Regions from separate parts of the Mesorhizobium sp. M0478 genome, predicted to be linked through region 2. Evidence: predicted binding sites of a transcription regulator. Region 2 holds the regulator's gene; the other holds the start of a gene.

Region 1 (7,465 bases), on a different contig from region 2:
TATCACCATCACATGGCGGCGGTGGTCGAGACAGAGCCGGAGCTCGATACCTTCATGCGCCATTCCGGCGAAGGCATTCCGTTGCTGCTCGATGCAGGGCATCTCGCCTTTGCCGGTGGCGACGTGCTGCGCGCCATCGACAACCACCACAAGCGCATCAGCCATGTCCATGTGAAGGATGTGCGCATGGGCGTGATCGACGGGCTCGACCGCACAAAGCAGTCCTTTCTCGACGCCGTGGCGCTCGGTGCCTTCACGGTGCCTGGCGACGGTTCGCTCGAATTCGGCGCCATCGTGCAGCGCTTCGCCGACCATGGCTATGAAGGCTGGTTCGTCGTCGAGGCCGAGCAGGACCCGAAAAAGAACCCGCCGCTGAAGATGGCCCAAGTGGGTTACAAGGAGCTGATGCGGGTGATGACGGCGGCCGGCTACACGGTCGAGACGCAAGGCTTTCCCAATGCGTAAGCCGGTCCGATGAAGGATTACGAGCACCCGTTCTTCCGGCCGCTGTGGCGGCGCGTTGCCGTCGTCGCCGTCTGCGTGATCTGGGCCGGAATAGAATTCGCCTCCGGCACCCCGTTCTGGGGCATCATTGCGCTCGGCTTTGCCGCCTACGCCGTCTGGCAGTTCTTCTATCTTTACAAGCCGGTGGAGGAGAGCAAGGCTACGCCTGATCGACCGAAGACCGGCGAAGCGAAGGCGGACGCCGAACCGAAGGAATGAACGGCCGTGGCTCGGAAGGGCTTGCGGGTCGGACACTCGACACCTGGCGTATCGCCTACGTCGGTGATTGGCCGGAATGTCCCTCGCTTCGTCATCCTAGGGTCTTCGCGACGGAGCTTCGCTCCTGCTTCGCCCTAGGATGACGAAGTTGAGAGGCCGACCTCGAAGACATGCGATAGGAGAGACAAAACATGTCGAAACTGCTCGTCAAAGCCGACAAGGGCCATGGCCGCGTCGCGCATGTCACGCCCAACAGCGCCGGCTGGACCTATGTCGGCTTCGACCTGCACCGTTTGAAGCCCGGCGAAAACGCCTCGGGTAAGACGGGCGGTCGCGAAGTCTGCCTGGTGTTCGTCACCGGCAAGGGCACGGCCAAGGCCGGCGGCCGGGAACTTGGCCTGCTCGGCGAGCGCATGTCGCCCTTCGAGGGCAAGCCGTGGTCGGTCTATATTCCTGAGGGGTCGGATTGGTCGGTCACCGCCGACACCGATCTCGAGCTCGCGGTCTGCTCGGCGCCGGGCCTGGGCGGCGGCTTGCCCGTTCGCGTCATCGCACCCCACGACCTCGGCCAGGAGACTCGGGGCAAAGGCACCAACACGCGCTACGTCACCAACATATTGCCCGAGGGTAAGCCGGCCGACTCGCTGCTGGTGGTCGAGGTCATCACGCCCGGCGGCCACACATCGAGCTACCCGCCGCACAAGCACGACCAGGACAATCTGCCCGCCGAATCCTATCTTGAGGAAACCTACTACCACCGCCTCAACCCGCCACAGGGTTTTGCCTTCCAGCGCGTCTACACCGACGCCGACAAGACCGGCGCCCGCGAGCTGGACGAAGCCATGGCGATCGAGGACGGCGATGTTGTGCTGGTGCCCAAGGGCTATCACCCCTGCGCCGCCTGCCACGGCTACGACCTCTATTACCTCAACGTCATGGCCGGGCCGAAGCGGACGTGGAAGTTCCACAACGCGCCCGAGCACGAATGGCTGATGAAGGCCTGATCGGCCTTCACTTGCGGCGGAAGCTGTTGGTCAAGCAGGAAAAAATCGTCGGCTAACGATCCATGGGGTCGATTTGCCTTCGAAAACCCGCATAAGCTTCGTCAATCCGTCATGGAAATCACCTATGGCAGCGGGCCAGTGCATGTCGCCCAAAAGTGCGCAGCTTTTTTGGGATGACGACATGCAGCAAATTAAAGACTTAAAGCGCGTCGCGCCATCGGTTCGGTTTCGGCGCGCTTTAAGGAGGATTTTCGATGCGCTACGCCATCTATTTCACCCCAAGGCAGGACGAGCCGTTGGCGCGGATCGCCGCCAACTGGCTGGGCCGCGACCCCTTTGGCGCCGCCACCAGGCCGGTCGAGGCGGTGGGCGAGCTGTCGGCGGCCGAAGTCGCCTTTCACACCGCATCGGCGCGGCGCTACGGTTTTCATGCGACGCTGAAAGCGCCCTTCCGGTTGGCCGCCAACGAAACCGAAAGCTCGTTGCGCGCGGCGCTGGACGCCTTTGCCGAAGCAACGCCGACGGTCACCATCCCGCGCCTGGTCGTCAGCCAGATCGATGGTTTCTTCGCTTTGGTGCCGGAAGGCCCGCTGCCGCCGCTCAACCGTTTCGCCGATTATGTCGTGCTTAGCTTCGACCGTTTTCGCGCGCCGCTCACCGAGGCCGAGATCGAGCGGCGCAGCCTGGATTCGCTGAAGCCGGCCGAGTTCCGCAATCTCTGCCAGTGGGGCTATCCCTATGTGTTTGAGACCTTTCGCTTCCACATGACGCTGTCCGGCCGGGCCGGGCCGCAGGAAAGCCAACGTCTGCGCGCGGCAATTGACAGCCTGTTCGCCGATGTGCTGCAGCAGCCGGTGCTGGTGGATGCGCTGACGCTGTTCGTCGAAACCGAACCGGGCGCTCCGTTCATGGTGCTTTCGCATCATGCGCTCGGCCGCCGCGCTGCCCGAAAAACCGCCTGACCGCAATTCGTCCGAGTAAGCAAGGACTGCCTGAATGACCGCCGAAACTGTTCTCCACAACGCCCGCATCGTGCTTGCCGACGAGATCGTCGAAGGGTCGCTCGTGCTGCGCGACGGTTTTATCTCCGGCGTCGACGCCGGCACCGGCCACACCGGCGGGAGCATGGGCGGCGAGGACATGGGCGGCGACTACATCATTCCCGGCCTGGTCGAGCTGCACACTGACCATCTCGAAGGCCACTATGCGCCGCGCCCGAAAGTGCGCTGGAACCCGATCGCCGCCGTCCTTGCCCATGACGCGCAGGTGGCCACCGCCGGCATCACCACCGTGCTCGACGCTTTGCGTGTCGGCATGGACGAGGACGCGGATATTACCTCCGACGACATCCGCAAGCTCGCCGGCGCGATCGAGGACAGCGTCGCGAAAGACCGGTTGCGGGCCGACCATTTCCTGCACCTGCGCTGCGAGGTCTCGGCGCCGGATTGCTTGCGGGCTTTCGCCAATTTCGATGGCGACGGGCGGGTCAAGCTGGCCTCGCTGATGGACCATGCGCCGGGACAGCGTCAGTTCGTCAATCTCGAGACCTACGCCCATTACTATCAGCGCAAGCTGAAATTGACCGATCGCGACTTCCAATTGTTCTGCGAAAAGCGGATGTCGGAATCAGCGAAGAATTCGGGACCGAACCGGGTGGCGATATCAGCCGCCTGCAACGAGCGGGGCATTGTGCTGGCAAGCCATGACGACGCCACATCGGGCCATGTCGACGAAGCGATCGAGCAGGGCGTGCGCGTCGCGGAATTCCCGACCACGCTGGAAGCCGCCAAGGCCTCGAAGGATGCCGGGCTCGGCGTGCTGATGGGCGCGCCCAACGTCATGCGCGGCTCCTCGCATTCGGGCAACGTCTCGGCCCGCACGCTGGCCGGCGACGGCCTGCTCGACATATTGTCGTCCGACTACATTCCCTTCAGCCTGATCCAGTCGGCCTTCTTCCTCGGCGACGTCGTCGAGGGCATTTCCCTGCCGCAGGCGGTTGCGATGGTGTCGAAGAATCCGGCCGAGGCGATCGGCCTAAACGACCGCGGCGTCATCGAACAGGGCCGCCGCGCCGACCTCGTGCGTGTGCGCGTCGACGACCATGTGCCGGTCGTGCGCACTGTCTGGCGCCAAGGGCGCCGGGTCGCCTGATGGTCTCGGCGTCGATCGAGCGCGAACTCAGCAGCGAGGCCTTTCCGCTCCGCAACGGCGTGTTTGTCGCCGTCGTCGGCCCGAGTGGCGCCGGCAAGGATACGGTAATCGGTTATGCCCGCACCTTGTTTGCCGACGAGACGAGGCTGGAGTTCGTCCGCCGGGTCATCACCAGGCCGAGCGATGCGGCAAGCGAGGATCACGACACGCTGGCCGACGCGGCCTTTGTCGAAGCCGAGGCCGACGGCGCCTTCGCCATTTCCTGGGAGGCGCACGGCCTGCGCTACGGCATTCCGGCCGATGTCGACTCGTCCATCGCCAACGGCTATGTCGCGGTCGCCAATGTCTCGCGCGCAGTCATCCCGGTGCTGCGGGAGCGCTATGCCAATCTGGCTGTCGTCGAGATCACCGCCTCGCCGGAAATCCTCGCCGAGCGTCTCGCCCAGCGCGGCCGCGAATCGCGCGGCGAAGTGCTGGCTCGGCTCGCCCGCAGCGCCAATATCGCTTTGTCCGGCTCCGGCGTCACCTCGATCGACAATGGCGGCCAGCGCGAAGCCGCCGGAGAACGCTTCGCCGAGGTGCTGCGCAAGGCGATGGCCTTCTCGGATATATCCGGCGTGATGTAGCGCTACTCCGCCGCGACAGTCTTCCGGCTGGCATCGAGCATCAGCCGCCTTGCGCGGAACACGCCCCATTGCTGGTCGACCAGCACGCCGATCAGGATCACGCCGCCCATCACCGCGAAGTTGAGCGAGGACGGGATGCCGAGCAGATTGACCAGGTTCTGCAACTCCTGCAGCAGCACGGTGCCCAGGATGACGCCAACCAGCGAGCCTTCGCCGCCGCGCAGCGAGAAGCCGCCGAGAACGGCGGCGGCAATGGCGTAGAGCTCGTAGAACTGGCCGTGGCTGGCCGGCGAGATCGAGCGCGTGTACATGGCGAAATAGATCGCCGACAGCGCCGTCAGCACGCCGCAGATGACATAGGCGGCCATCACGACGCGGCCGGTGCGGATGCCCGAATATTTAGCCGCCTCTTCGTTCTTGCCGATGGCATAGAGGTAGCGTCCGAACACCGAGCGGTGCAGCACCACCCACATGACGATCGAAATGACGATCAGTGCGATGAAACTGTTGGGCACGCCATAGCTGCGGCCCGCGGTGAGGAATTCGAGCTCGGGAAAATTCTGGCCGAAGGCGAAGCCGGCGGTGCCGTCGGCGGTATAGAAACGGGCGACCCCGCGATAGATCAAAAGGCCGCACAGCGTCACCACGAAGGGCTGCAATTTCAGCCTTGTGATCAGCCAGCCATGCGCCAGCCCGATGATGCCGCCCAGCACCAGGATCAGCGGCAGCGCCAGCGGCCATGGCATGTCGCGCACAGCGATGAAATCGATGAACAGCGTGCCGAGCAGCGCCACCAGCGACCCCACCGACAATTCGATGCCGCCGGTGATGATGACGAAGGCCTGGCCGATGGCGAGGATCCCGAACAGGCCGATCAGGTTCGAGGTGTTGGCGAGGTTGATCGGCAAAAGGAAGCGCGGGTTGATGGCGGTCACCACGGCGCCGACCACCAGGATCAGGATCAGCAGGCCGAGATCTTTTTTGCTCATCGTCTTCTCCCCAATGCGCCGGACCGGCAATCGCCTGAAGCCCGCTAGTTTGCCGGCTTGCCGACCGCCAGCAACAGCACGTTTTCCTGGCTGAATTGTTCCTTGTCGAGAATGCCCGAGATCTGGCCCTCATGCATGACGGCGATGCGGTCGGACACGCCGATCACCTCTTCCATGTCGCTGGAAATCATCAGCACGGCGACGCCGGCGTCGGCCAAGGCTCGCATCAGCCCGTAAATCTCGGCCTTGGCGCCGATATCGATGCCGCGCGTCGGCTCATCGAGGATCATCACCTTCGGGTTCATCGCCAGCCATTTGCCCAGCACCACCTTCTGCTGGTTGCCGCCAGACAGCGTGCCGGTTCGCGTCTGCACCGACGGCGCTTTGATGCCGAGATTCGTCTTCTGCTTCTCTGCGGTGGCGGCCTCGGAGCTTGCCGACACCAGTTGACGCTTCGCATGCGCCGGCAGGTTGGGCAGCGAGATGTTCTGCGCGATCGACAGGTCAAGCAAAATGCCGGTCAGCTTGCGGTCTTCCGGAACCAGAAAAATGCCATGCGCGACCGCATCGGCCGCCGAACCCAGCACAAGCGGCTTGCCGTCGAGTTCGAGCCCACCGCCAAGCGTGCTGTCGATGCCGAAGAACACCCGCGCCAGTTCGGTGCGGCCGGAGCCGACAAGGCCGGCGAGGCCGAGGATTTCACCGCGCCTGATGTCGAGGTCGACCGGCCGGGCAGGGTAGGCGGGGGTGCGGATGGCTTTGGCCGAGAGCGCAGTGGCGCCCGGCGCCCGAGCCGCCTCGGAGGCCTTCTCGCGCTCCTTCAGCATGCGGCCGATCATCAGCTTGACCATCTGGTCGTGGTTGATGGCGCTCTTCGGCAAGGTGCCAGCCAGCATGCCGTCGCGCAGCACCACGACGCGGTCGGCGACGCGCTCGACCTCATGCAGCCGGTGCGAAATGAAGATGACGCTGATGCCATCGGCCTTCAGCGCCTTGATGACGTCGAGCAGCTTGTCGGTTTCGGCGAGCGGCAGGCTCGACGTCGGCTCGTCGAGGATCACCAGCCGCGCCTTGATCGACAGTGCCTTGGCGATCTCGACCATCTGCTGCTGCGCCAGCGACAGCGAGGCAACCGGCGTATCGGCGGAGAAATTGGCGCCGACGCGCTTCAGCAGTGGCGCCACCATTTCGCGCAGCTTGGCGCGGTCGACCAATCTCAGCGGCCCGCCGCGCAACGGCTCGCGGCCGAAGAAGATATTGGCGGCAACATCGAGGTTTTCGAAGAGATTGAGTTCCTGGTGGACGAAGGCGATGCCCGACCCCAGGCTGCCTTCGACGGTAAGCCCGTCATGCGCAACGCCGTCGACGGTGATGGCGCCGCTGTCTGGCCTGGTGACGCCGCCGAGGATCTTCATCAAGGTCGATTTGCCGGCGCCGTTTTCGCCGACCAGGCCGATCACCTCGCCCGGCCTGACCTCCATGGAAAAGCCGTCCAGCGCCACCACGCCCGGATAGGTCTTGCGCACGTTCTCGAGGCCGAGGAACGGGGTGGTTGCGACGATAGATGGGTCGGAATAATTCATCACGCCATATTTGATCAGGCTTGCCAGCAGCCGGTGGGCTACAGACTGACGGGCCTTGGCAGACCCGTCAACACGATCGCCGGCTCAAGGCGAACCCTGAGCCGGCGCAACTGCTCGTGGTCTCAGTTTCCGGACATCGCCTTCAGATTGGCGGCATAGGCGTCGACATCGTCCTTACCGATGATCTTGGTCGGGATGATGATCAGGCCGCCTTCCGGAATGCCTGATTTGTCGCCCTTGAGATAGGCGGCCATCAGCTTCATGCCCTGATAGGCCCATTCGAAGGGCTGCTGCACGACGGTCGCCGCCACGGTGCCTTCCTTGACGCCGCCCAGCGTGATCGGATCGTCATCGAAGCCGACGACGGTGATCGAGCCGAGCTTCCCGGC
Region 2 (7,465 bases):
GTTCAACTCACCGCAGACGCTGGTCGCCTTCGCGCTCGGCCTGACGCTGTTCGCGCTGACGCTGGTGATGAACATCGTCGCCCTCTACATCGTGCGCAAGTACCGGGAGCAGTACGAATGACCGACATCCCCCTGGACACGATGGCGGGTGCCGTCGCGCGTCCGCGCCGCGACATCGGGCTGAAGGCGCGCTATGCCGCCGAACGCCGGTTCCGCATCTATGGCGTGATTGCGATCTCGGTGGGCCTGGCGTTCCTGGCCATCATGCTGATCACCATCGTCTCGAAAGGCTACACCGCCTTCTGGCAGACGACCGTGACGCTGCCGGTGACCTTCGACGAGAAGGTGATCGATCCCTCCGGCAAGCGCGCCACCGACCCTACCGTGCTGATCAAGGCGAACTATCCCAAGCTCGCCGAAAACGCGCTGGTGGCCAAGCTCGGCATCGATCCGGCCAACAAGCCGATGATGCTGAAGCTCAAGGGCTTCCTGTCGGAAGGCGCCCGCGTCCAGCTGCGCGACATCGTCTCCGCCGATCCGTCGGTGATCGGCAGGACGCGTGACGTCGACATCCTGGCTGCCGCGAACCTCGACTCGGCCTTCAAGGGTCAGATCGACCTCGGCGTCGATGAAGCGCGCCGCAAGGTGTCCAACCAGCAGATCGACTGGATGAACAAGCTCAAAGCCGATGGCGCGATGGCCGAGCATTTCAACACCGGCCTGTTCAGCTATGGCGCCTCCAGCCGGCCCGAAACGTCGGGCATGGGCGTGGCCATCATCGGCTCGTTCTACATGATGGTGATCGTGCTTTTGCTGGCGCTGCCGATCGGCGTCGCCGCCTCGATCTATCTGGAGGAGTTCGCCAAGAAGAACCGCTTTACGGACCTGATCGAGGTCAACATCAACAATCTCGCGGCGGTGCCGTCGATCGTCTTCGGTCTGCTTGGCCTTGCCGTGTTCATCAACTTCCTCGGCATGCCGCGCTCGGCTTCCTTCGTCGGCGGCCTGGTGCTGACCTTGATGACATTGCCGACCATAATCATCACCACGCGCGCCGCCCTCGCCGCGGTGCCGCCGTCGATCCGCTCGGCGGCCCTAGGTCTCGGCGCCTCCAAGATGCAGATGGTGTTCCATCACATCCTGCCGCTTGCCGCCCCAGGCATCCTTACCGGCACCATCATCGGCCTGGCGCGTGCGCTCGGCGAGACAGCACCGCTGCTCTTGATCGGCATGGTCGCTTTCGTCGCCGATTATCCGACGACGCCTTTCGATCCGGCGACCGCGCTGCCGGTTCAGATCTATATGTGGGCAAACGAGGCTGAGCGCGCTTTTGTCGAGCGCATGTCCGGCGCCATCATCATCCTGCTCGTCTTCCTCATGGCCATGAACATCACCGCGATCGTGCTCCGGCGCCGCTTCGAGCGGCGCTGGTAGAAAAAAGGCAATTTGGTATGAACATCATGACCGAACAGTCCCTTGAGAATGCAGTGGGCGACAAAATGAACGCCAAGTCGAACGAAGTCATCAAGATGCGCGGCGACAAGGTCGGCGTCTTCTACGGCGAGAAGCAGGCGTTGTTCGACGTCAATCTCGACGTCCGCCAGAACCAGGTGACGGCGCTGATCGGCCCGTCCGGCTGCGGCAAGTCGACCTTCCTGCGCTGCCTCAACCGCATGAACGACACCATCGATTCGGCGCGGGTGACCGGCAAGATCACGCTCGATGAAGACGACATCTACGACAAGAACATCGATGTCGTCGAACTGCGCGCCCGCGTCGGCATGGTGTTCCAGAAACCCAACCCGTTCCCGAAGTCGATCTACGAGAACGTCGCCTACGGCCCGCGCATCCATGGGCTGGCCAAGCGCAAGTCCGACATGGACCAGATCGTCGAGCAGAGCCTGAAGAAGGCGGCGATCTGGAACGAGGTCAAGGACCGCCTGCAGGAGCCCGGCACCGGCCTGTCCGGCGGCCAGCAGCAGCGCCTGTGCATCGCGCGCGCCATCGCCGTGTCGCCGGAGGTGATCCTGATGGACGAGCCCTGCTCGGCGCTCGATCCGATCGCCACCGCCCGTGTCGAGGAGCTGATCGACGAACTGCGCCAGAACTACACGATCGTCATCGTCACCCACTCGATGCAGCAGGCGGCGCGCGTGTCGCAGCGCACGGCGATGTTCCATCTCGGCTATCTCGTCGAGGAGGGCGCCACCGACAAGATGTTCACCAACCCCGACGACAAGCGCACCCAGGACTACATTACCGGCCGCTTCGGCTGAGCCGTCCGGCGGGTGAATTTTCAGGCACGAGGACCAAGATCATGGGTGAACATACCGTCGCCTCCTTCGATGAAGAGCTCGGGCAGATCAGCAAGCTGATCCGCGACATGGGCGATCTGGCAGGCTCGATGGTCAGCGGCTCGACCAGGGCGCTGCTCAATTCGGACAATGCGCTGGCACAGCGTGTCGTTTCCGACGACGCCATCATGGATGCGCGCCAGCGCGAACTGGACGACCGCGCCATCACGCTGATCGCCAAGCGCCAGCCGATGGCCAACGATCTGCGCGCCGTGGTCGGCTCGATCCGCATGGCCGGCGACCTCGAGCGCATCGGCGATCTCGCCAAGAACATCGCCAAACGCGTCGGCACCGTGGGCTTGAGCGTCACGCCGCGCGACCTCTCGCACTCCATCGATGCCATGGCGCAACTGGTGCTGATCCAGGTGCAAGGCGTCGTCGAGGAATATGCCGCCACCGATGCGGCAGCTCTTGCAAAACTCAGGAATGACGACGAGCGCATCGACGTCAAATACACGTCCGTGTTTCGTGAGCTCTTGACCTACATGATGGAAGACCCTCGCAACATCACCGCCTGCACGCATCTCTTGTTCTGCGCCAAGAATCTTGAGCGCATCGGCGATCATGTCACCAACATCGCCGAAAATGCGTATTATGTGCTGACCGGCCAGCAATTGCCCGCCAATCGTCCGAAGCAGGACGAGACGGCGATGGCCACGCCGGCCTGATGAGGGTGAACTGCCTATGATCGCGCCACGCATCATGGTCGTGGAGGACGAGGAGCCGCTAGGCGTGCTCCTCCGCTACAACCTCGAATCCGAAGGCTATCACGTCGAGGTGGTGACACGCGGCGACGAGGCCGAGATCCGCCTGCAGGAAAACGTGCCCGATCTCCTGGTGCTCGACTGGATGGTGCCCGCTGTTTCCGGCATCGAGCTCTGTCGGCGGCTTAGAGTGCGGCCCGAAACCGAGCGGCTGCCGATCATCATGCTGACCGCGCGCGGTGAGGAAAGCGATCGCGTGCGCGGCCTGTCCACCGGTGCCGACGACTATCTGGTCAAGCCATTCTCGACGCCGGAGTTCATGGCGCGCGTGAAGGCGCTGCTGCGCCGGGCCAAGCCGGAAGTGCTGTCCAGCGTGCTCAAGGTCGGCGACATCGTGCTCGACCGCGAGTCGCACCGTGTCTACCGCAAGAAGAGCGAGATCAGGCTCGGACCGACCGAGTTCCGGCTGCTCGAATTCATGATGCGCCATCCCGGCCGCGTGTTCTCGCGCAGCCAGCTGCTCGACAATGTCTGGGGCGAGACGATCTACATCGACGAGCGAACCGTCGACGTCCATGTCGGGCGCTTACGCAAAGCGGTCAACAACGGCCGCATGCCGGATGTCATCCGTACCATTCGCGGCGCCGGCTACGCGATCAGGGAAGACTAGGATGCTGCGCGTCGCGCCGTTGCCGGCCATTCAGGCGACATGCTTGCCGGATTTGGCCTGAATGCCCGGCGCGAAAATCTCCTGATCGACGAAGCCGAGCGCGCGCATGGCACAGCCTTCGCGGATCAGCGGCAGCTCGTTGGGCTCGGTGTCGAAGGAGATCGATTTCGAGTGCTGGCCGCCGGCGGTCTGGGCGATCGCTTCGCGCAATGCCGGTTCGATCAAGTCGAAGGCGGCGGCGCTGACGCCGACCATGGCGACGGGTGCCGGATCGATCAGTGCAAACAGGCTGCCGAGGCCGAAGCCGAGCGCCTCACCGGCCTTGCGATAGGCTTCGCGCTCCGGGCCATCGGTTTCGCGGGCGCGCGCGGCGAGTGCGCGCATATCAGCGTCGCCGATATCGACCGGCTCGGCATCTTCGCTCATCATTTTGGCGCTGCGCCAGATGGCGTAGTTTCCGGCATAGGCCTCGACGCAGCCGCGCCGCCCGCAGCGGCAGAGCGCGCCGCCCGGACGGTGGATCATGTGGCCGAACTCGCCGCCCGAGGAATGGGTGCCGGTGAACAGTTCGCCTTTCAGCACCAGCCCCATGCCGATGCCGTGCGACAAGAGGATCGCGATGAAATTGTCGCGGTAGCGCTCGGGCTGGCGCCATTGCAGGGCCACCGCCATCATATTGCAGTCGTTCTCCATGGTGGCAGGAATGCCGAATTCCGCTTCCAACATGTCGGCGAAGGCAATGTCGGTCAGTGGCGTGATTGGCGACCACAGCATGGCCCGCGCCTGCGAATCGGTGATGCCCTGGATGCCCATGGCAATGCGGGCGATGCTCTGGACATCGAGGTCGGGATCCTCAAGCCGCCGCCGGACGATTGCTACGCATTCGCCAATCAGCTCGTCGCGCGGCTTGGTCAGCGTGTCCAGCCGGCGCTGTTCCTCGGCGACGACGTGGCCGGCATAGTCGATGACGGTGACGGACAGGAAATTGAGCGACAGCACCACGGTCATGACCGCCGCCGCTTCCGGGTTGAGGCCAAGGCCGACCTGCGGCCGGCCGCGTTTCAGCGAGCCGGTCTCGCCAGGCTTGCCTTCAATCAGGATGCCTTCTTGAATTAGATCAGACGAGATTGCCGATATCGTCGAATGGCTGAGGCCGGTGGTCGCCGCAATCTCGGTCCGCGACGGCTGGCCGGCCCGGCGCACGGCCGAAATCACCATCGCACGGTTGCGACGGCGCAGATCGTCGTGGCGGATCCCAACCGACATTTGTTTTCCTCCCGGCCTCCTCGCGCCTCATGATAGTGAAGGCGTTCGACGGCACCAGCCAAATATTGGCAGACGCCGGCAGCCCTGTCATTGTTTATTGCGGAGCTCGAAAAAATTCGGCAACGCCATCAGAATCCATCATAATCGATGTTGACAGTGCCTTATCATTGAACCAGTATTTTTTCGAGGCTCGAAAAAATGGAGCCTCTTTGTGCAGGCCTTCGGGCCGGTTTTGTCGCGCCGTGGGCGGCGCAGGGAGGGTTATAATGAACAGATTTGCAGCCGCCATGCTGGCGGGTGTCGCCATGTCGCTGGCGCTGATGTCGGTCGCGCAGGCGAAGGACAAGGTCATCGGCGTGTCGTGGTCGAACTTCCAGGAAGAGCGCTGGAAGACCGACGAGGCGGCGATGAAAACGGCGATCGAAGCCGCCGGCGACAAGTACATTTCGGCCGACGCGCAGTCCAATCCCGGCAAGCAGCTGACCGACGTCGAAAGCCTGATCTCGCAGGGCGCCAACTCGCTGATCATCCTGGCGCAGGACGCCTCGGCCATCGGCCCGGCGGTGCAGAAGGCGCTGGACGAAGGCATTCCGGTCGTCGGCTATGATCGCCTGATCGAGAACAAGGACGTCTTCTACCTGACCTTCGACAACAAGGAAGTCGGCCGCATGCAGGCCCGCGAAGTGTTCAAGGCGAAGCCCGAAGGCAACTATGTCTTCATCAAGGGCTCGGGCTCGGATCCGAATGCCGATTTCCTGTTCTCGGGCTCGATGGAAGTGCTCAAGGAAGCCATCGACTCGGGCAAGATCAAGAATGTCGGCGAGGCCTATACCGATGGCTGGCTGCCGGCCAACGCCCAGAAGAACATGGAACAGTTCCTGACCGCCAACGACAACAAAGTCGATGCCGTGGTTGCGGCGAATGACGGCACCGCCGGCGGCGTTGTCGCCGCGCTGACGGCGCAGGGCCTTGCAGGAACGGTTCCGGTCTCGGGCCAGGACGGCGACCATGCCGCTCTGAACCGCATCGCACTCGGCACGCAGACGGTGTCGGTGTGGAAGGACGCGCGCGAACTCGGCAAGAACGCCGCCGAGATCGCCTCGCAGCTTGCCGATGGCAAGAAGACGGGCGACATTGCCGGCGCCAAGGACTTCACCACGCCTGGCGGCAACACCGTCAAGTCGCTGTTCCTGACCCCCGTCGCGATCACCAAGGACAACCTCAACGTCGTCATCGACGCCGGCTGGATCAAGAAGGACGAAGTCTGCACGGGCGTCGCCGCCGGCAGCGTCGCGGCTTGCAACTGATCTCGACGACTTGAAGAAATGAGGCGCCGCGGCTGTCAAGCCGCGGCGTTTTCTCTACGAGAATTGTGTGTTTCCGCCATCGGCGGCAAACTTCTAGGCTGTGGTCCGGCATCCGCGCAGACGGCAAGCCGCTGGAGGACATCATGACCGACACGACCTCAAATCCGCAGGCCGATACGGCACGAGCGTCTGAACTCGGCGCGGTCGCCCGGTTCCTGAAAGCGACCGAGCTCGACACGCGCATGCTCGGCATGGTCGGCGCGCTGCTGGTCATCTGGGTCGGCATACATATCCTGTCGGGCGGGCTTTTCCTGACGCCGCGCAATCTTTGGAACCTGTCGGTGCAGACGTCCTCCGTCGCGATCATGGCGACCGGCATGGTATTGGTCATCGTGATGCGCAACATCGACCTTTCGGTGGGCTCCGTCGAAGGCGTGATCGGCATGATCATGGGCGTGGCACAGGCCGAATTCCTGATTCGCATCATCGGCTTCCAGCTTGGAAACCCCTGGCTCTGGATCGTCGCGCTTGCCGCCGGCGTGGTGCTTGGTCTGCTGATCGGCGCGTTCCAGGGCTTCATCATCGCCTATATGCAGGTTCCGGCCTTCATCGTGACGCTTGGTGGCCTGCTGGTCTGGCGCGGCATGGCATGGCTCATCACCAGCGGGCGCACGGTCGCGCCACTCGACGCCACCTTCCAGCTGATGGGCGGCGGACCACGCGGCTCGATTGGCGCCGCTGCCAGCTGGATCGTCGGGATCGTCGCCTGCGCGGCGGTCGCCTTCGCGCTGCTCAACGGTCGCTCGCAGCGCAAGCGCTTCAGCTTTCCACTGCGCCCCGTCTGGGCCGAGACCTTGCTTGGCGTGGTCGCTTGCGCGGCCATCCTCGGCGCCGTGTGGATCGCCAATTCCTATCCATGGCCGATCGGCATCGTGCGCCAGTACGCACAGCAGAACGGCATCACCGTTCCCGAAGGCGGGCTGTTCATCGCGCATGGCATCGCCATACCGGTGCTGATGGCGGTGATTGTCGGCATCATCATGACGTTCATCACCAAGCGCACGCGTTTCGGCCGCTATGTCTTCGCCATCGGCGGCAATCCGGAGGCAGCGGAACTCGCCGGCATCAACACGCGCTGGGTGACCATGAAGGTGTTCATGATCA

The links. Region 2 encodes PhoB, which activates phosphate uptake and scavenging genes when phosphate is short. Its sites were predicted from a motif close to TGTCATNNANCTGTCAT; they were not measured.
Region 1: a site for PhoB is predicted at 1,824-1,840, ahead of NKI64_RS31330 (DUF1045 domain-containing protein). Genes of this name have one in related genera too.

What each region holds. Positions count from the first base shown of each region.
Region 1 is NZ_JAMYRH010000024.1:21,671-29,135, forward strand. Features, by position in the region: gene iolE (myo-inosose-2 dehydratase) at 1-465, shown strand, start outside; gene NKI64_RS31320 (hypothetical protein) at 475-723, shown strand; gene iolB (5-deoxy-glucuronate isomerase) at 915-1,727, shown strand; gene NKI64_RS31330 (DUF1045 domain-containing protein) at 1,982-2,689, shown strand; gene NKI64_RS31335 (alpha-D-ribose 1-methylphosphonate 5-triphosphate diphosphatase) at 2,724-3,878, shown strand; gene phnN (phosphonate metabolism protein/1,5-bisphosphokinase (PRPP-forming) PhnN) at 3,875-4,504, shown strand; gene NKI64_RS31345 (ABC transporter permease) at 4,507-5,493, opposite strand; gene NKI64_RS31350 (sugar ABC transporter ATP-binding protein) at 5,538-7,076, opposite strand; gene NKI64_RS31355 (sugar-binding protein) at 7,199-7,465, opposite strand, start outside.
Region 2 is NZ_JAMYRH010000001.1:384,660-392,124, reverse strand. Features, by position in the region: gene pstC (phosphate ABC transporter permease subunit PstC) at 1-121, shown strand, start outside; gene pstA (phosphate ABC transporter permease PstA) at 118-1,434, shown strand; gene pstB (phosphate ABC transporter ATP-binding protein PstB) at 1,452-2,276, shown strand; gene phoU (phosphate signaling complex protein PhoU) at 2,318-3,022, shown strand; gene phoB (phosphate regulon transcriptional regulator PhoB) at 3,039-3,728, shown strand; gene NKI64_RS01860 (ROK family protein) at 3,759-4,994, opposite strand; gene xylF (D-xylose ABC transporter substrate-binding protein) at 5,261-6,301, shown strand; gene NKI64_RS01850 (sugar ABC transporter permease) at 6,445-7,465, shown strand, end outside.